Regions from separate parts of the Lysinibacillus sp. A4 genome, predicted to be linked through region 3. Evidence: riboswitches for the same ligand, from Rfam matches in the RefSeq annotation. Region 3 holds a riboswitch; each other region holds the start of a gene.
The links. A riboswitch is a leader RNA that binds a small molecule or an ion and turns the genes downstream of it on or off. The one in region 3 is predicted to bind S-adenosylmethionine.
Positions count from the first base shown of each region.

Region 1: it holds a riboswitch for S-adenosylmethionine, as region 3 does, so the genes downstream of both, NY607_RS22605 (bifunctional homocysteine S-methyltransferase/methylenetetrahydrofolate reductase) here and metA (homoserine O-acetyltransferase MetA) in region 3, are expected to answer to the same signal.
Region 2: it holds a riboswitch for S-adenosylmethionine, as region 3 does, so the genes downstream of both, NY607_RS02990 (YezD family protein) here and metA (homoserine O-acetyltransferase MetA) in region 3, are expected to answer to the same signal.

Region 1 covers NZ_JANWTB010000016.1:57,874-64,495, reverse strand. The annotation lists gene metH (methionine synthase) at 1-3,047, opposite strand, end outside; gene NY607_RS22605 (bifunctional homocysteine S-methyltransferase/methylenetetrahydrofolate reductase) at 3,040-4,887, opposite strand; SAM riboswitch class I at 4,977-5,077, opposite strand; gene NY607_RS22600 (protoporphyrinogen oxidase) at 5,177-6,571, opposite strand.
Region 2 covers NZ_JANWTB010000001.1:516,533-523,154, reverse strand. The annotation lists gene NY607_RS03015 (DMT family transporter) at 1-208, opposite strand, end outside; gene NY607_RS03010 (LysR family transcriptional regulator) at 342-1,223, shown strand; gene NY607_RS03005 (phosphopantothenoylcysteine decarboxylase domain-containing protein) at 1,295-1,969, shown strand; gene NY607_RS03000 (TetR/AcrR family transcriptional regulator) at 2,073-2,675, shown strand; gene NY607_RS02995 (DUF418 domain-containing protein) at 2,659-3,753, shown strand; SAM riboswitch class I at 3,924-4,019, shown strand; gene NY607_RS02990 (YezD family protein) at 4,090-4,245, shown strand; gene NY607_RS02985 (flavin reductase family protein) at 4,336-4,821, opposite strand; gene NY607_RS02980 (VOC family protein) at 4,971-5,756, shown strand; gene NY607_RS02975 (amphi-Trp domain-containing protein) at 6,128-6,406, opposite strand; gene NY607_RS02970 (cold-shock protein) at 6,552-6,622, opposite strand, start outside.
Region 3 covers NZ_JANWTB010000004.1:63,072-69,693, forward strand. The annotation lists gene NY607_RS08810 (spore germination protein) at 1-212, shown strand, start outside; gene NY607_RS08815 (Ger(x)C family spore germination protein) at 238-1,437, shown strand; gene NY607_RS08820 (hypothetical protein) at 1,442-1,675, shown strand; gene NY607_RS08825 (GerAB/ArcD/ProY family transporter) at 1,707-2,855, shown strand; gene metA (homoserine O-acetyltransferase MetA) at 2,895-3,830, opposite strand; SAM riboswitch class I at 3,954-4,065, opposite strand; gene NY607_RS08835 (nucleotide excision repair endonuclease) at 4,269-4,640, shown strand; gene NY607_RS08840 (hypothetical protein) at 4,695-5,081, opposite strand; gene NY607_RS08845 (TrmB family transcriptional regulator) at 5,104-5,886, opposite strand; gene NY607_RS08850 (TSUP family transporter) at 6,012-6,622, shown strand, end outside.

The sequences.
Region 1 (6,622 bases), on a different contig from region 3:
ACAACCATGAGTGCAATATAGTCCATTTCACCGCTCTCTACCGTTTTTAAGAAATCTGCAAGACATAAAAATGGTTCAACTTGCTGACGAGGGAAGGTAAAACGTTCAATTTCTGTCTTACTATCAGCAGGATCATACACAACGACATCATCACCATCTGCTTGAGCAGGGAAAAATTGATACAAACCAGATGGCTTTAATAGATCACTTTTTAAATAATCATCTACTAAATCCTTGAGCTCTGTTGCTCTTGAATCACCCGCATCAAGCAATTGCTGAACTTGCCCTTTCAAGCCTAAATGGTGTCCCAATAATGTACGCATATTAACATAAGGATATAAATGAGATACAGAATAGTCTTTTTTCACATGACGTCGTAAATCAGCTGGTAAAAATACTGGCGCTCCTTTTACTGTTCGTGCAGGCTTTATTGTTACCTCTTTTGCTGGACGAGCAGCTCGTTTTTCATCGGCCGCTAAACGTTTTTGACGGGATTCTTCAATTTCTGCTAAGAAATTTTCACGTGTCCCTTCACCCATTAATAGATTCGCTTGCTCTAAGCCTTGCATAGCATCCTTTGCATAAATAACAGGACCACCATATTCATCTGCAATTTTTGTTTCAGTAAAACGACGTGAAAGTGCAGCACCACCAACTAAAATAGGAACATCAATTCCCGCCTCTTTAAAATCTTGAGCAGTAATAACCATCTGTTGCGCTGATTTCACGAGTAAACCTGACAGCCCAATAAAATCAGGTTTTTCCTTACGAATCGCTTCAATCAATTGGGCAGGGGTTACTTTAATGCCCAAATCGACTACCTTATAGCCATTATTACTTAATATAATATCAACAAGGTTTTTCCCAATATCGTGAACATCGCCTTTTACCGTAGCAAGTACCATTTTTCCTTTTCCGGCACTCTCTTCATCCTTCTCCATGAATTGCTCTAAATGAGCAACTGCGGCCTTCATCACACCTGCTGATTGTAAAACCTCTGCTACAATGAGTTGATTATCATTAAATAATCGACCTACCTCAGCCATACCCTCCATTAAAGGACCATTAATTATATCAAGTGGCGCCTCGAAGATTTCCCTTGCAGCGTCTAAATCCTCAATTAGCCCTTCTTTTGTACCTTCTAATATATAGTAAGCTAAACGACCTTCAACCGTTTTCGGAATATCCGCTTCCGTTTTTTCCTTCTTTTTATCTCGATAAAAATCTGTAAACACTGCTAATGTTTCATCATTTGTATTAAAGAGCAGGTCATTTGCGAGTTTGATTTCCTCTTCAGGGATGGATGCATAACGCTCCAATTTCTCTGTATTAACAATGGCATAATCTAAGCCCGCCTGTGTACAATGATAGAGATAAACAGCATTCAGTACTTCACGGCCAACTGGTGGTAAGCCAAATGAGATATTACTTACGCCAAGTACTGTCAATGTCTGCGGCAATTTTTCTTTGATGAGACGAATGCCTTCAATCGTTTCTAACGCTGAACCAATATACTGCTCATCTCCAGTTCCTACAGGGAACATTAATGGGTCGAAAATGATATCCTCTGGTGCAATCCCCCATTTCTCTGTTAAAAGTTGATAGGAACGCTCGGCAATTTCAAGCTTTCGATGACGGTCAACCGCCATTCCCTTTTCATCTATCGTTCCAACAACTAACGATGCACCATATTTTTTCACAAGTGGTAATACTGCATCAAATCGTTCTTCACCATCCTCTAGATTAATAGAGTTAATGATGGCTTTCCCTTGTGAAAACTTTAATGCTTCCTCTATTACTTTTTCATCAGTTGAGTCAATCACAAGAGGCACCTTAACCTTTTTTACAACCTCCTGCATAAACCCACTCATATCGGCTAATTCATCGCGATCAGGATTGGCTAAACAAATATCGATAACATGTGCACCATTTTTGACTTGAGCACGTGCAATCTCTGCGGCCTCCTCAAATTTCCCATCAATGATTAAATTCTTAAATTTACGAGAGCCAATTACATTTGTTCTCTCCCCAATAAATAACGGACGCATAGAATCGTCATATAATAATGGTTCAATTCCTGATACCGCATGACCATGTGTTTTTTCTGGTAATTGACGAGGTTTTTCATCTTTTAAGACCTCACGAATGGCTGCAATATGAGCGGGTGTCGTCCCACAACATCCACCTACAATATTAAGCCAGCCCTTTTCTGCAAAACCTTTTAATTTTTGCGATAGCGATTCTGGTGATTCATGATAACACCCTTCTTCATCTGGTAAGCCAGCATTTGGGTAACAGCTAATATAGCCTGTTGAAAGCTCTGCTAATGAACGAATGTGATCCGTCATAAACTCAGGTCCTGTCGCACAGTTTAGGCCAACTGATATTGGTTTAATATGCTCGATCGAAATATAAAAGGCATCGATTGTTTGCCCTGCAAGCGTTGTACCCATCGGTTCTATTGTTCCTGAAATCATGACAGGTAGCTCTTTGCCAGTTGATGCAAAAGCGCGCTTTACGCCAAGTGTGCCTGCTTTGACATTGAGCATATCCTGACTTGTTTCTAATAACAAAACGTCAGCTCCTGCCTCAATTAATGCCTTTGCCTGTACATAAAAATTTTCCTCTAGCTCATCAAATGTAATACCACCAGTTACTGATAACGTTTTTGTTGTTGGTCCCATAGCACCTGCGACAAAACGTGGCCAATCCGATGTCGAATAACGATCCACTGCTTGGCGAGCAATTTCCACTGCACGCTTATTAATTTCTTCTGCTTTTGTGCCAAGATCATATTCATTTAACACAAGAGGCGTCCCACCAAATGTATTTGTACAAATAATATCTGCGCCTGCCTCTAAGTATTTATGGTGAATTTTTTCAATAACATCTGGTCTAGTAAGCACAAGATTTTCGTTACAGCCATCAAGTTCCTCGCCACCAAAATCCTCTGCTGATAAATTTTCATTTTGTAGCATTGTTCCCATTGCGCCATCAAGAATTAAAATACGTTTCTCTAGTTGCTCTTCAATCGAGTGCTTAGCCATGTATACTTACTCCTTTTTTCTGTTCATCCAATTGCTCTATATATTTCATCAACTCTAGTGTCACATCGTAACGTAAAAATGGTGTAATAAGGTAAATGCCATTGAAATATTGTGTAGCCACTTCTACTAATTCTTTAGCAATGGCAATCCCCTCCAATGTCGCTCTTTCCTTATCTTCTCCACATGCTTTCATTCTTGTTAAGGCATCTTCAGATAATTTGATACCTGGTACTTCATGATGTAAAAATTCAGCACTTTTATAACTCGTAACAGGCATAATACCGATGTAAATTGGAGCTTGTAAATGCTTTGTTGCCTCATAAATCTCTACAATTTTTTCTTTCGTATATACTGGTTGAGAAATGAAGTAGTCTGCCCCATGCTCAATTTTCTTCTCTAAGCGTGTCACAGCACGATCTAACACACGGACGTTTGGATTAAATGCAGCAGCAACTGAAAAATTTGCTTTTTTTCGAAGTGGCTTACCTGAGAAAGAGACCCCTCCATTTAATTGCTTAATTAATTGGATTAGCTCCATTGAAGATACATCATAAACACTTGTCGCACCTGGGAAATCTCCTACTTTCGTTGGATCACCCGTAACAGCCAACACATCATGAATACCTAAAGCATTTAACCCCATTAAATGAGATTGTAGACCAATTAAATTACGGTCGCGACATGTAATATGAGTTAGTGGACGTACACCATGTGTGCTCTTCAACAATGCTCCCATTGCAATATTGCTAATACGTGGAGAGGCCAATGAATTGTCTGCCATCATAACTACATCTGCACCTGCATCATATAATTGCTTTGCTCCTTCAAGGAACCCGTCAATCTCTAAATGTCTAGGTGTATCCAACTCTACTATGACAGAACGTTCACGTTTAACCTTTTCATGAAGAGGCTCATACTTTGTTGGCTCCGCTTCCCGAACAATCTCAATCTTTTCAGGTTTCGCATGCTTCTCCTGAACCGGTGATAACTCTTCTAAATACTTCTTTGCTGCTGCAATATGTTTGGGTGTTGTACCACAGCAGCCCCCTATTAAACGTACACCTTGATCACGCAATTCAACAGCCGCTCGACCAAAATAATCAGCTTCTGATTCATAAACGACACGCCCATCCTCTAAGTCCAGAAGTGATGCATTTGGATAGGCCGACATAAATGCCTTATTAGGAAGTTCTACACCTTCAAATGCTAGAATAGTATGGTGTGGACCTAGTCGACAATTGACACCAACAATATCAGCACCTAGGGCTTCAAGCTCATGGAGAGCATTATTTAAAGACATCCCATTTTGTAGAACACCGGGCTCATGCATAGAAACTTGTGCAATAATCGGCAATTTTGTTTTTTCTCGTAGCATCTTTAAGGTTGCTGTTAATTCTTCAAAATCATAATAAGTTTCAAGTAAAAGGCCATCTGGATTCCCTGCAAGTAAGACGCTTGCTTGTTCTTCAATAGTCGCTAATATTTCATCCAAGGTTGCATCACTTTTACGAATTCCCCGAATACCACCAATTGTTCCTAAAACAAATTGACCGCCATCAGCCGCTGCTCGTTTTGCGATGGTGATAGCAGCTTCATTAAATTGTTGGACTTTTGATTCTAATCCATAGCGAGCTAATTTAATGGCATTTGCACCGTACGTATTCGTTTGAATGATGTCAGCACCAGCTGCAATATATTCTCTATGAATCTTTTCAATTAACTCCGGTCTCTGAACATTCATTTCCTCATGGCAATACTCCAATCCATAGCCATATAGCACTGTGCCTATTGCACCGTCTGCCGTCAATACATGCGTTTTTAACCTTTCAAGCAATCCCATAAAATTAGCCTCTCTTCCTATGTCTCTATATAATAAAAAGCCTTCTTTCATAAAAAAAGAAGGCTTTAACGATTCATCATTGTTGTTCCTTCTCATCTTCGACTCAACGGTCTTCTGGATTTAGCACCTGACAATAAAGTTGGTTGCTGAAGCTTCAATGGGCCAGTCCCTCTGCTTCTCTTGATAAGAATTAAGTATGAATTTTTTAAATAATTAAAAGAATCATATCGTTTACTGACGAATGAGTCAAGACTATTTCACATAACAAAGTTTTTTTTCACTTAAAATCTTAGAAATTGGCAAGTTCATTTGCAAGCTCTTCGCCAATTTTTTTCCCGTTTTGAATACAAGCACCAATACCTACGCCAAAATATGAGCACCCTGCAATCGATAAATTAGGATAGTTCTCATGTAATTCTTGTAGTAGTCCTTGTAATGCTTCACGATGCGCTAAATCATATTTAGGCATTTGATCAATCCACTTTGTTACATTCACAACAGTTGGCTGCTCCTCTATTCCTAGGCTCTTTCTCACATCTTCTAAAGCAACTGCTGCCAATTCTTCATCAGTCATGGCACGTAGTTGCTCATAGGCTGGATTGATGCTCTTATAAAAGAGTCGCACAAGTAATTTATTTTCTTTCGATGTATGCTTCCATTTACGACTAGTCCAAGTTGCTGCATTACAAGTAACGTCTGAATTATGGGAAACAATATAGCCCGTTCCATCTGCTGGCAATTTAGCGTCTGGCACATCAAAACCTAAATAGATAGTAATTGCTGACGCTGTCGTAAATTGGTTAAAATAGCGGTTTAAAGATTCATCCTGTAGCAGATTTTGGACAGAATCATTCGGTAATGCTAAAACGACATAATCTGACTCAATAATTTCACCATTAGCTAAAGAAATTGTGTAGTTCTTATCTTGTTTTTGAACATTTAGTGTAGTAACACCCTTGATAATTTCTACATCGGATAAGGTTTGTTCAAGTCGATTAATTAAAGAAGATAAACCATTTTTAAAGGATATAAATTTTTTGTTCGCTGCTTTAACAAATTGCTCACGATTCGCATCAAAGCCTTTAATAATACTTCCAAAATCATTCTTATAATCAATTAAATACGGTAAAGTAGAGCCAATAGAAAGCTGATGTAAATCTCCCGAATAAACACCTGCAAGGACTGGTGCAATTTGGTTTTTCACCAGTTCCTCTCCTAAATAGTAAGTTAAAAATTCACCGATAGAACTTTCCTTTGTGAAGCCATTGTTTGGCAATGTTAAATCCTTCAACGCTTCTTTTTTTCCCTGCTCGGAAATAAGTGTACTTTCCTCTAAGGATGCTACACTCATCGGTATTCCGAAAGTTGAATCTGCCGGAATAGCATGTAACTCATTATTCGTATAAATATAAGAAATACCTGTTTCGTTGTAAACTAATTCCGCCTCAAAATCAAGCTCCTGCACGAGTTCCATAACGCCTTGATGACGGGCTACAATAGAATCAGCACCCGTTTCCATGATGAAACCTTGTTCATGTGCTGAATATAATTTGCCTCCTAAATATGTATTTTTTTCTATAAGCACTAGACGAACATCTAAATTATGTTCCTTCACTTGACGTTGCAAATAATGCATTGTACATAGTCCTGTAATACCGCCGCCTAAAACAACAACTGTTTTCATCATAACCGCCCCTAATATTCATTCTTTCTACAGTATAATCTTTTTTTCATT
Region 2 (6,622 bases), on a different contig from region 3:
TAGCCGCATATTTTAATGTTTTACCATTTACTTTGATCATCCGTTTGTAAAAAATAAGTCCTGCTACGAAAAATGCGATGATACAACGTAATGCCACCACATTATAAACTGCCAACGTTTCTAGCCCCATGACCATAAAGGTATAAGAGAGCCCCCAAAACATTGTGACAATAACCATCAATACATTTGCTTTTCCTTGGATACTCATTATGTTCACCTACCATCTGTGTACTAAAACAGTTTTATACTAAAAATTACTATATATCTTGTGTTGTGATTAGTAAAACGAATGTTTATAATGAATAGGATTAAAAAAATTCATGTATATAGAGGGATTGCGGATGAGCTTAGTGAAATATGAGATTTTAACAAAGGTGGCAGAGGTGGCAAGCTTTACAAAAGCAGCTGATGCGCTAGGGTTAACACAATCTGCTGTGAGTCATGCCGTGTCGAGTTTAGAAAAAGAGTTTGGCTTTGCGCTCATTCATCGAAGTCGTGTGGGTGTGACATTAACGAGTGAGGGACAAACAATGCTAAGGGCAATGCGTCAGGTTTTGGATGCTCAAGAATTATTGCAACAGGAAGCAGCTCACATTCATGGCGTGACACGAGGTAAGGTTCGAATTGGTGTGATATCGAGTATTTCTTCCAATTGGATGCCAGAGATTGTTCGAATTATGGATAATCAATTTCCAGGGATACAGGTGGAGTTACGAGAGGGAGATTACTATGAAATTGAACAATGGCTTTTAAGTGGTGAAGTAGAAGCAGGATTTTTGAATGGTCAAAAGTCAGAGCAATATCAGTTCACTGAGCTCCAACAAGACCCATTATTATGTATTGTTTCGGATAAAAGTCCATTGTTTGATAAGACAGAAATTGATATCGTAGATTTAGAGGATATGCCATTTATTATGACTTCCTATAAAGGGACAAATGATGTCAAGGTGCTATTAGAGCAATATCATGTTAAGCCGAATATCCGCTTTGAGCTTTCCGAGGAGGTAGGGATTCTTTCCATGATTTCCCATCATTTAGGGATCAGTATTTTACCTCAGTTGGTTATTCAAAATTTACCGCCAACATTGAGAGCGATTCCATTAAAGCAAGGTGGCTACCGAACAATTGGTATTGCCATGAAACACCATGCTTCGCCCGTCACAAAGAAATTTGCAGAGATATTAAGTGCTTGGCTAAAAGAACAAAACAGCTCCCTAAAATAGTGGCTATTGAAGCCTATCCTTACATTACGTTAAAATAGTATTTGTATATATTTCAGAAAATAGGTGAGTGTATGGGGACATTACAGGGCAAAACCGTACTCATTACAAGTGGGGGAACACTTGAAAAATGGGATCGTGTACGAGGTCATACGAATTTATCAAAAGGCACAATGGGGTGTTATTTAGCAGAGGCGGCGCTGGCTGCTGGCGCTAACGTAGTATACATGCATGGTTACTTTGCACAGCTCCCAGAAAACCAAAATGATATGACATTGATTCAATTTGAAGGCATAGAGGATTTAGGACAAAAGGTGCGTCATGCAGTTCAACAACAACATGTCGATATCGTCATTATGGCGGCTGCGGGCTCTGATTGGGTCATTGACAAAGTATATGATCAATCAGGTAATTTAATGGAGGAAACGGGGAAAATGCCTTCTGACGAACCACCTATTATTCATTTTAAAAAAGCACCAAAAGTATTAGGTCAAATTAAGGGATGGCAACCGAATGTAACGTTAGTAGGCTTTAAGCTCGAAGCAACGAATGATGAGGAATTCTTGTTAGCTCGTGCCAGACTGCGTATGGAAACAGCCAATGCACAATTTATGGTAGCAAATAGCTCTCAGTCTTTATATGGGGGGGATGAACCTCATTGGATTGTACCTGCTGATGGACAGCCTCTTAAAGTAATGGGCAAGCAAAAAACAGCAGAAGCTTTAATGATGTATTTACAAAATCAATAAATATGAACTGTGTAGAGAAATATTTCTACGCAGTTTTTTCTTGTCTAAAAGGTTAGCATCCTATAATATTTACTTAACGGTCGGTAAAAAAAGGAGGGTAATAATGGGAAATAAAGAACAAACTTTTCAAAAGATTATAGAAATTGCTTATGGGATGTTTGCGGAAAATGGATTTGAAAAAACAAGCTTAGCAATGATTGCTACAGAGGTCGGTATTTCAAAACCAGCCATTTACTATTATTTTCAATCAAAAGATCAATTAATCGCTTTCATATTTGATGAATTGTATAAAGAAATTAAACATGATGTCGCTGTGGAGTATAAAGAGCTTTCTTCTGCTAATTTTAAGGAGGAATTACTTAAGCTAGGCTATAAATCTATTGAGGCACAGGACAAGGACCCTTATTTTAATAAAATATTTAATCAATATGTACTATTAGCGGCCCGCGATGAAAACTATAAAAGACAATTAGTAGAGCTAGAAACAAGCTTTTTAACGAGCTTTGTTGCTATCCTACGATATGGCGTACAGCTAGGCGTGCTAGAGGATACTCCCCATATAGAAGCGAAGGCACAGATGCTAGCCCTCGTCTATGATAATATCGGTAATTTCATGTTAACAGGCAACCAATTGAACTATAGGGCTATTTGGAAGGAGGCAGTGAATAGCGTTATCCAAGGGGGCAAAGATGACAAAAAGAAATGATGATCGGCGCATTGAAGGTCTTGATTTTGCAAGAGCTCTCGCCATGCTTGGCATGTTCATTGTCAATTTTGGCGTCATAACAGGTTCTACAACGAATGGTTCAACATGGTTAATGGCCTTCCAACATCTTTTCGAGGGACGTGCTTCGGCCGTATTTGTCATGCTAGCAGGAATAGGGACAGCCTTAATGACTCGTCAGGCTAGAGAGAGTAAGGACCCAATCCTTCTTCGTCAAAATCGACTTACTTTGTGGAAGAGGGCGCTTTTGTTATTTACGATAGGGATTATATTATATGCAATCGGCTGGACAGGAGATATCTTACATTATTATGGCGTGTATATGTTTGTTGCTGCTTGTTTGATTGCCCAATCCAAGAAAATGATGATCTTCATAATTGGTGCCATCCTTATCCTTTCACAATGGCTTCAAATTCAATTTAGTTACCTTGCTGGTTGGCATCCAACATATGTGCTACTAGAGTATCTTGATTTTTGGACACCAGCTGGATTTATAAGAAATTTGATGTTTAATGGCTATCATCCACTATTCCCCTGGATTTGCTTCTTTCTGATAGGGATGGTAATGGGCACATTAGATTTAACAAATCATACATTAAGAAAAAACTTACTGGTGATAGGCTTATTGCTAGTCATCGTGACTGAGACTTGTTCAACGTTATTCATTAAGATGACAACCATTCATTTATTAGATGTAGAGAGTGCATTGTATTTATTTGATACAGGACCGATTCCACCGAATATGATGTATGTCCTCTCTAATTCGGCTTCGGCTATTGTTATCATTGTTGGCTCCATCTATCTTGTAGAGACATGTAAAAATAAAGTTATTCAATCTTTCATATTAACTGGACAAATGTCTTTAACGCATTATGTTGGCCATGTTGTTATAGGCATTGGAATACTAATTATTTGCCAAAAGCTGGAGAACCAAACACTTGCTTTTTCCATGCTGTATGCCTGCTGTTATTTTTTAGGATGTGTCGTGGTTTCTGTATGGTGGAGGACTAAACATCATCGAGGCCCACTTGAATTCATGATGAGGAAATGGAGCTTGTAATAAATTAATGGATTGCCATCTATTTCTCACTGACTAGGCATAAAATACTTTAGGTATAGGGAGTCTTTTAATCTAAACGACATATTGCATAGTATTCAACTAGGTTTTCTAATATTTTGTATTGACATTCCTATAGCAGAATTATAGAATTATTTTCAAGAAACGCAGTACTCTTATCAAGAGAGGTGGAGGGACTTGGCCCAATGAAGCCTCGGCAACCGAACAACAGGTGCCAAATCCAACAGATGGTGTCTGAGAGATAGGAGGGGCTATCAATCAGTTTGATGCGTTGGCCTCTTTATGAACAATAAGGATAAAAAAGAAGGGGTGTATCGTATGGCTCAGTCAGTAAAAGTAGATGATAAGAAACTAGAGGCAATTGCGAAGGCGATTCAAAATCTTGAATTTGGTGAAGTGCATATTACGATTCAAGATGGTGTGATTGTGCAAATTAATAGGCTTGAAAAGCAGAGATTTCCGCAGAAAAAATAACAATGATTTCAGTAGAACTTATGTCAAACGGCCACCTATAAGCATGAAGGATTTCCTGTGCTTACAAATGGCCCTTTTTTTGTGTAAAGGCTAGCTATAAAAGCTTTTTGGTATGGGACCGATATGACGGCGATGATAAAGCAAAGGCTCTTTTTGAGCATTTGTAATGTCTACGACCTGCCCAATAAAAATGGTATGGTCGCCAGCATCGATTTGCTGAAATGTTTTACATTGTAAATTAGCTGCTGTATCATGTAAAATCGGTAGTCCTAAAGAGGAAGTTGACCATTTTGCTTGTGCAAAGCGATCAGGGATTTTACTGGCAAATAGTGTACATAAATGCTCTTGATCACTCGCTAAAATATTGACCGCAAAATTTGGCGAAGTCGTGAAATAAGGATGGAGCTGAGATTTTTTATCGAGTGACCACAAAATAAGGAGCGGGTCGATTGAAACAGATGCAAAGGAATTGACGGTTAAGCCAATCGGTTTTGTGTCATGACATGTCGTGACAACTGTTACGCCTGTAGGATAATTACCTAATGCCAATTTAAAAGCAGCTACTAAATCTGTCATTCAAATCACCTCTTTATGAAATTAGTGAACGGAGTTTGTAGGTAAACGAAACTTTTTTTCATATCCTACTAGTAACTCCTTTTCTTGAGTAAATTTTAAACTAATCAAACATACAGGTAAAGGTAATGGGGAAAGAAAGGGGAATGGCCATGACTTTATATTTTGATCATTTGGTTCATCAAGTGGAATCACCAGAAAATATAAAGGTTTTCTTCAATAAACGAAATGTCCATACAGTGAATGGTGGGCAGCACACGATGTGGGGGACTTATAATACGTTAAGCTACTTTGGCTTAAGCTATATTGAACAAATTGCTATCTATGATCGTGATTTATTTGAGCAAGCGGCACAATACCCATATTCCCTACATTATACGTTTAAACGTGATCAAGAGCGCCAGGGATTTTCTCGAATTGCTCTGCGCACAAAAAATATTGAGGAAGAGGGTCGACGCTTGCGAGCATTGGGCTATGAAGTATATGGACCAGATGCATGTAGCAGAACAAGACCAGATGGCACTGTGGTAGAATGGAAGCTATTGCATTTTGGTAAGCCAGATCTGCCAATTGATTTTCCATTTTTGATTGAATGGGCGGAGGCAGATGAAGAGCGTTTGGTTCAATTAAAGGCAAGTGGTGCCATTGATGTCAAACAGGCTATAACCATGGAATCCGTCCAATTCTACGTCAAGGACATGCAGGCAACAGTACAACTGTGGCAAGAGGTGTTACAGCTACCAGTGCCTACGCAATATGAGCAGTATATGTCACTACAGCTACCGAATATGCGTTTAGATTTCTATGAGGAAGAGAGCGCGATGACAATGACACTTGGTCATGTCAAAGAGGGACCATTTGGTGTGACATTAAAGGATTCTAAACGAACAAAGGAAACTTTAGTTTGCCCTGGTGCTTTTTATTGGATAAATCGATAAGGAGAAAAGGCTGGAACATCACTAACAGGGACCTTCATTAAGCCGAATAATCTTTACATTAACAAACATGATAACTAGAAAAACCGAACTATTCCGAAACACTTCGTAAGCGTTTTAGTGGATAGCTCGGTATTTTTATGGGCTGAAACACTTTTGCTCTCGCCTTTTTACATAAGTATTGAAAAACAAAACCATCAATAGAATTTATTATGCTGGCTACTTGCTTTCCTGTGGATTTAGCGTTATAGAGGAGACCCTGGAGCGAAATCACCCCCTCACCTTGCTAAAAAGTTTTAGCAGTGACATGATCTTTAATTCAACAATATGGAAAAATCCACTTCATCAGAGAAGTGGATTTTCGTTGCCAATTATTATTCAATTGTCATTTTTTTCGGTGTTTCTGTACCTGTATACCAATCAAATTCAATTTCAAATGAATGCTTGTCGCCCTTTTTTGTATAGGAGTATTCGATTTTGAGCTGTTCACTTGGGCTGACAACTGTTGGCTCTGTGTCTTGAACAAAAGTGAATTCACCATTTTCTTTAAGCTTTTTTGCAATCGTTTCCAGTGTTGCTGCAAATTCTGCTACACTTTGTCGTTCTTTATGCTTCAAAATAACTTCAGTCATGGGTTTATTTTGTTTTTGCATCGAGATCCCTCCTTACGTATTGTTACTTCTATTATAACATGGAGGGGGCATTCAGCTTATAAAACAATACAAAAAGCGGATGAAGGAAACGATGCATTTCCTAATCCGCTGCTAATCTGGAACTACATGGATAGCCCCATTATGCTTATAGTTTTACAACATTTGATGCTTGGGGTCCACGATTGCCTTCCACAACATCAAATGAAACCTTTTGAC
Region 3 (6,622 bases):
TGTTTGGCATTATGCTAATTATTCTTCATCTATGTAGCATTCGTTCATTTGGTGTACCTTATTTAAGCCCATTCGCACCGTTGGTATTACAGGATCAGAAGGATGCGTTTCTGCTGTTCCCGCGTAGAAAGTTACTTACACGACCTCGTTTGGTCAATCAAAAAAATATTGTTAGAGGACATAAATATATCAATGTAAAAAGCAGGAAATAACAACTGGATAAATGAGGAATGGAATATGGCAAAAATAAACTGGATTTGCTTACTATGTATCCTCACAATACTGTTAAGTGGCTGCTGGAGTAAGCGTGAATTAAATGAATTGGCCATAGTCGTAGCATTTGGCATTGACAAAATAGATGAGGAATATGAAATTACAGTTCAAATTGTTGATCCTAGTGAAGTCTCAGTGCGCCAAGCTTCCACTCAACGCTCTCCTGTCGTTAGCTATCATTCGAGAGGCGAGACCATCTTTGAAGCCATTCGGAAAATGACGACTATTGCAGCTCGAAAACCTTATTTTGCCCACCTTCAAGTGGTTGTATTAGGGGAAGATCTCGCGAAAGAAGGCATTAGTGATGCACTTGATTTAATTGTAAGGGACCATGAATTTCGTAAGGATTTCGACGTCATTATGTCTCACGAAGCAACAGCGAAGGAAGTATTAAATGTACTAACACCCATCGAAAAAGTTCCTGCTAATAAAATCTTGAATTCCCTTGATGTCTCTGAAAAGGCTTGGGGCTCCACAATAGCTGTTAATATTGATGAATTAGTCAATACGTTAACCAATAAGCATAAAGGGGCGTTAATTTCTGCTATTGAAGTTCATGGCGATAAGAAATTAGGTGTAGATCAAACAAATGTGCAACGTGTTAAAACACCTGTGCTATTACGTTATACAGGTTTAGCAGTATTTAAAGGGGATAAATATATAGGGCTACTGACTGAAAGCGAAAGCAAAAGTATTAGTTTTCTTAATGACAAAATTCAAAGTACGATAGAAATCATCGCCTGTCCTAATAAAGGGACCTTGTCTACTGAAATCACCCAATCCACTACAAAGGTGAAAGGGTCATTTAAAAACGGCAAACCGAAAATCGATGTCCATATTAATGTAGAGCAGAATGTTGGAGAGGTCGAATGTGATATCGATCTTACCAAAAATAAATCAATTGATTACGTTAATAAAAAAACAGCCCAGGGTATTGATGACCGCATTGAAAAAACAGTAGAGAAAATTCAACAGCAATATGAAGTCGATGTTTTTGGATTTGGGGATGCCCTACATCGGGCAGATCCAAAGCAGTGGAAAAAAATTAAGGATGACTGGACTTCCATTTTTCCAGATTTAGCAGTGGCTGTTCATGTAAAGGTAACAACCCAAGGTTCAGGTACGATGCAAAATTCATTATTAAACAAGCCAAAGGAGGAGTAATGAGATGGTACTAGCAGTAGCTATCTTGATTATTGCAATCATTGTTGCTCTTGTTTTTATTCCAAAGCTAAAAAAGCAACAGGATAGAAAAGCCATTATTGTATTCTCCTTTTTGCTACTTATTGGAACGGCTTTAAATATGGGGATTGCCCTTAAAATCCATATTCCTAGCCCATTAGATTTGATTACCTTTATCTTCACACCGATTAGGGATTACATTGTGTCATTCACAAAATAGAAAGATGGACTGAGAAACGGAGGGTAGCTTGATGGAAAAAGAGATAATTAGTTCAAGACAGTTTACAATCGTTACCTTTCTCTATTCTATCGGTACAGCGATTTTAATTATCCCTTCGAGTATTACTGGTGCCGCTAAGCAAGATGCTTGGATAGCGGCAAGCATTGGTGTTCTGCTCAGTTTACTGGTTCTAAAATTATTTTTAACACTGGCCAATCAAACACCGTCCCTAAACTTTATCGAGGCCAATGAAAAAATTCTTGGGCGTTTTTTCGGGAAAATCACAGCGATTTGTTTCCTGATTATGACCTTTCTTTCGGCTGGAGAATTACTTTATTTTATCGGTATTTTCATGAAAACGGAAGTTATGCCAGAGACACCGACATTAGCATTTGCCCTACTGTTCAGTATCCTTATTATGTATGCCGCTTATTTAGGGATTGAGACCTTTGCCCGTTCGGCAGAAATCCTCTTCCCATTGTTTATCTTTATTTTTATTTTTTTCGTCATTAGTATTACCCCTCAAATTACATTTGAGAATATTCAGCCTCTACTAGAAGCGACCAAAGCATCTATGTTTTATAGTATTGCACGCTTTATGAGTATCTTTTCCTTTCCATTAATTGTATTATTGATGCTCTATCCTACTGGCGTCAATGTACAGCCGTCTGCACAGAAAGGGCTATATATTGGGGCAATCCTTGGCGGAATCGTCTTAGTTACGTTGATTGTCCTATCAATTCTTGTATTAGGTCCTGAAAACACTGCATCAAGGACATTTCCTAGCTATGCCTTAGCGCAAAGAATATCTATAGGGAATTTTTTACAGCGCATTGAAATCATTATGGCATTTATGTGGATTACGTCTATATATATTCGTACATTTATGTATTTCTATACGACCGTTGTTGGCCTCGCACAAATTTTGAAGATTAAGGATCATCGTCCGCTTATTATACCGATGGGTATAATTGTCATTGGACTTTCTCAAATTGTTCATCCAGATATTGTGCATTCTACTAATTATAATAATGAAATTTGGCCAATTTTTTCCTTTATTTTCACCATTTTATTACCCATACTTTTGCTGATTGTAGTAGTTATTCGCAATCGTAAATCCAAGGCTCAAAATAACGAAACACCTCAGCAGGAAACAGAAAATGACAATCAAAAAGTCTAATTTCTTCTAAGCTAGAAAAGAAATTAGACTTTTTATTAATTAAATATGATATTCGATTTCATCTACAAAATCCCATTCATATGGTGTTTCTTGGTAAACATAGTAGTTCAACCAGTTAGAGAATAATAGATGCGTATGGGCACGCCATGTATTCATCGGCACTTGTGTCGGATCGTCATTCGGGAAGTAGTTTACAGGAACGGCGATATCTATGCCCTTCGCCACATCGCGACTATATTCATCGGCTAGCGTTGTCGCATCATACTCTAGATGCCCCGTAATCATAATATTTTTATTATCTTTTGATTGTACAATAAATACCCCAGCATCCTCTGAATAGGATAATAATCGTAGATCTGGATGATTGCGAACCTCGTCAATCGAAACAGATGTATAGCGTGAATGGGGCGCAGTAAATAAATCACTAAAGCCACGTACCAAATCTACAGTTAAATCTGTAATCACATGGGAATAGACGCCTGAGCATTTAGCAGAAAGCTCAACCTTCCCAATGCCATAATGATGATACAATGCAGCCTGTGCCCCCCAACATATATGTAGCACGGATGTCACATTCTTTTTAGACCAATCCATAATTTCTGAAATTTCCTGCCAATAGTTGACCTCTTCAAAAGCCATTTTTTCTACTGGCGCACCAGTTATAATCATACCATCATAGCGTCGGTGTCGAATCTGATTGAACGTTGTGTAGAAAAGCTGCAAATGGGATTTACTCACATTTTTAGACTCGTGTGTGGCTGTATTCAAAAAGGTAATATTGACTTGTAATGGTGTATTCCCCAATAAACGTAATAATTGGAGCTCTGTTTTTTCTTTTTCAGGCATTAAATTTAATATTAATATATTTAATGGACGGATTTGCTGTGTTTTCGCACGATCTTCTTCCATGACGAAGATTTTTTCCTCACGTAAATGTTCTCCAGCTGGTAAATTTTTCGGAATATTAATTGGCATCTTGCTTTCCCCTCTCTATAATCACTCTCTTTTAGCAAATCTTGCTTGCGTAGGATGCAACGAAATTAAAAAATCCTCCTCATTCCATACGAGATAGAATGAGAAGGATTTTTTTCACGTCCACTCTTATCTCTCAAAGGAAAAAATCCTTTGCTGGAATTAGCACCTTTCTAACAATTGTTAGAGGTTGCTGAAGCGTCATCGGGCCAAATCCCTCAGCTTCTCTTGATAAGATTATTTAATTATCTTGAATTGTAACACGAACTAGTTAGAATATCAATAATTCATAGAATATTTTGTGATTCACGCGCATGTTTCTCGGTCATTTGATGTACACTAAGCTTGCTATCTGTGGGGTTTCTACATTTAAAATTTATGGTAAACATGCCGTAATTATGTTACCATATACTTTTAGTAAGAGAGAGGAACGTGAATAGTTTGATTAAAATTGAATTTCCAAAACCAGATCTAGTAATCCGTCAACGTGAACAAGATTTAAAACCAGGTGATGTGCCGATCACACCTTACTTTGGTTTTATTGACTTCCATAAAATCACACGAGATAAAGGCGGCATTTTCTTATTCTATAATGACAAGAATGAGCTATTGTTTGTTGGGAAAGCACGTAAAATTCGTCAACGTATTAAAAAACATTTCGAGGATAATGTATCTCCGATGAAAAACCATCGTGATGAAGTGTTCAAAATTGAAGTCTATGAAGTAGAAGATCCAATGGAACGTGAAATTTACGAAACATATGCGATTAATACTTTCCGCTCTAAATATAACGTAGACAAAGTCTTTTATTAGACATCACGTAAAGAAACCGAAATCTCATTTCTAAAGGGATTTCGGTTTCTTTTATCACATAATGGTCATACGATCAATTGGCGTACTCTGACCGTTAATTCGCAAATCAATGGTATCCAGCTCAGGATTCTTGACGGTGACTTTAAAAACATAGGGTTGAGCCTCTTTCCTTTGATCGCTGCCTTCTTCTAACTGGATAATAAGCCTATTTCCCTCAGCTGTAATACTTGCCAATACATTCCCTTTTGAATAATAAACAAGGTAATATGGAGCATCCTTTTCATGCAATAGTTGTATTCTGTCATTAGAAACGATATTTTTTTGGACATTATCTGGGACAACCGTTAGCTCATGAATCGTTGGTGGATCGGTAGGTGGTGTAGCATTACAGGCTCCTAGCATTAGTAGGCTTATTAAACCTAGCAACACGAATTTTTTCAAGTAACTCCCCTTCCTTATACGACTATTCTAAGAAAAAAGCTTTACGTTCCTTAGCAATCCAGTCTTCTAACTCCTGGTCATCACGTTTTACTAACCGATTGATGAGCACATCATGCCATATATAATCCTCTAACAAATAAATATGAACCGGATCATTGGTGATAAAGGCCGTCTCTTGGGTAGATGGAGAATGACCATAAATCATTTCCTGACCATCTATCGATAAGATAAACCAATGCGGTGTAGATGCTTTTTTTGTATAATGTGTGGCTCTATGCTGGTCAATTGAGGCGAGATGCTCTCCTACATACAACGTAATGCCATGAACAGGAACATGCAGCGCCACCTCTTGCAAATCTTCACGTAAGGCATCATACATATCTTCCCACATCGACAGCATCACTTTTTTCTTCGCCTTCTTTAGAAGTGACTGACAATAGTTGATAATGGATTCCTTGCCCTTCAGCATAACCACTTTAGGCTCAGCTTCCTGTACTTTTTCCTCTAATTTCTCTAATTTCCCGCTTATAGACGTAAAATTCGACTCCCAGCGCTGTTGCATTTGCTGTAAGAACACAGACACAGGCATTGCCGAATAGGTCGTTTGTTCTGCGGTCTCTTCTTTTAACACGATGCCCTTTTCTACAAGGATATTTAAAATATCATACACTCTTGCACGTGGTATGCCAGAATTTTTACTAACCTGATAGGCACTGACATGACTTTGCTGAACAAGTGCCGTATAGGCCTTCGCTTCATATTCTGTAAAACCCATTTCTTTCAGCTGGGTGATTAATTCCTCCATGTAATCCCTCCATTATCTTTATTATAGGCTACCAATGTGAAGATTTGCCAATGAAAAAATGGGGTTTACAGCGTAAATAAAATTAGTTACTATTTCAGTAGTAACTAATTATAAAGAGGTGTCATATGTTGTTTGAAATCGATGTACATATTCTCATACTATTAATTTCTTTTGGATTTCTGGCGGCTTTTGTTGACTCAGTAGTGGGAGGGGGCGGTTTAATTTCACTACCAGCCTTACTATTTGTTGGGCTCAATCCAGCTGCTGCGGTTGCCACGAACAAACTAGCAGGAGCTATGGGCTCGCTCACTTCCTCTATTTCTTTCTATCGTTCTGGCCAGCTGGACATTCGCTCTGTCCTCAAATATTTTCCACTAGCATTTATCGGATCATTATGTGGTGCTTGGACTGTGCATCTGATTAATCCAGCATTACTAAAGCCATTAATGCTTGTTATGCTGGCGGCTGTTGGGGTATATACGATCTTTAAAAAGGATTGGGGTGCCGTCTCTACCGTAAAAAATCTATCTAAAAAACATTTGTTTTTATTTATGCTGCTATTATTTGCTATTGGTTTTTATGATGGATTTCTTGGTCCTGGGACAGGGTCGTTTTTAATCTTTAGCTTCTTATTGGTAGGCTTCGATTTTTTAAAGGCGGCTGGTAATGCGAAGTTTTTAAATTTGGCGAGTAATGTGGCTGGTGTTTGTATGTTTGCTTACTTAGGTCAAATTCA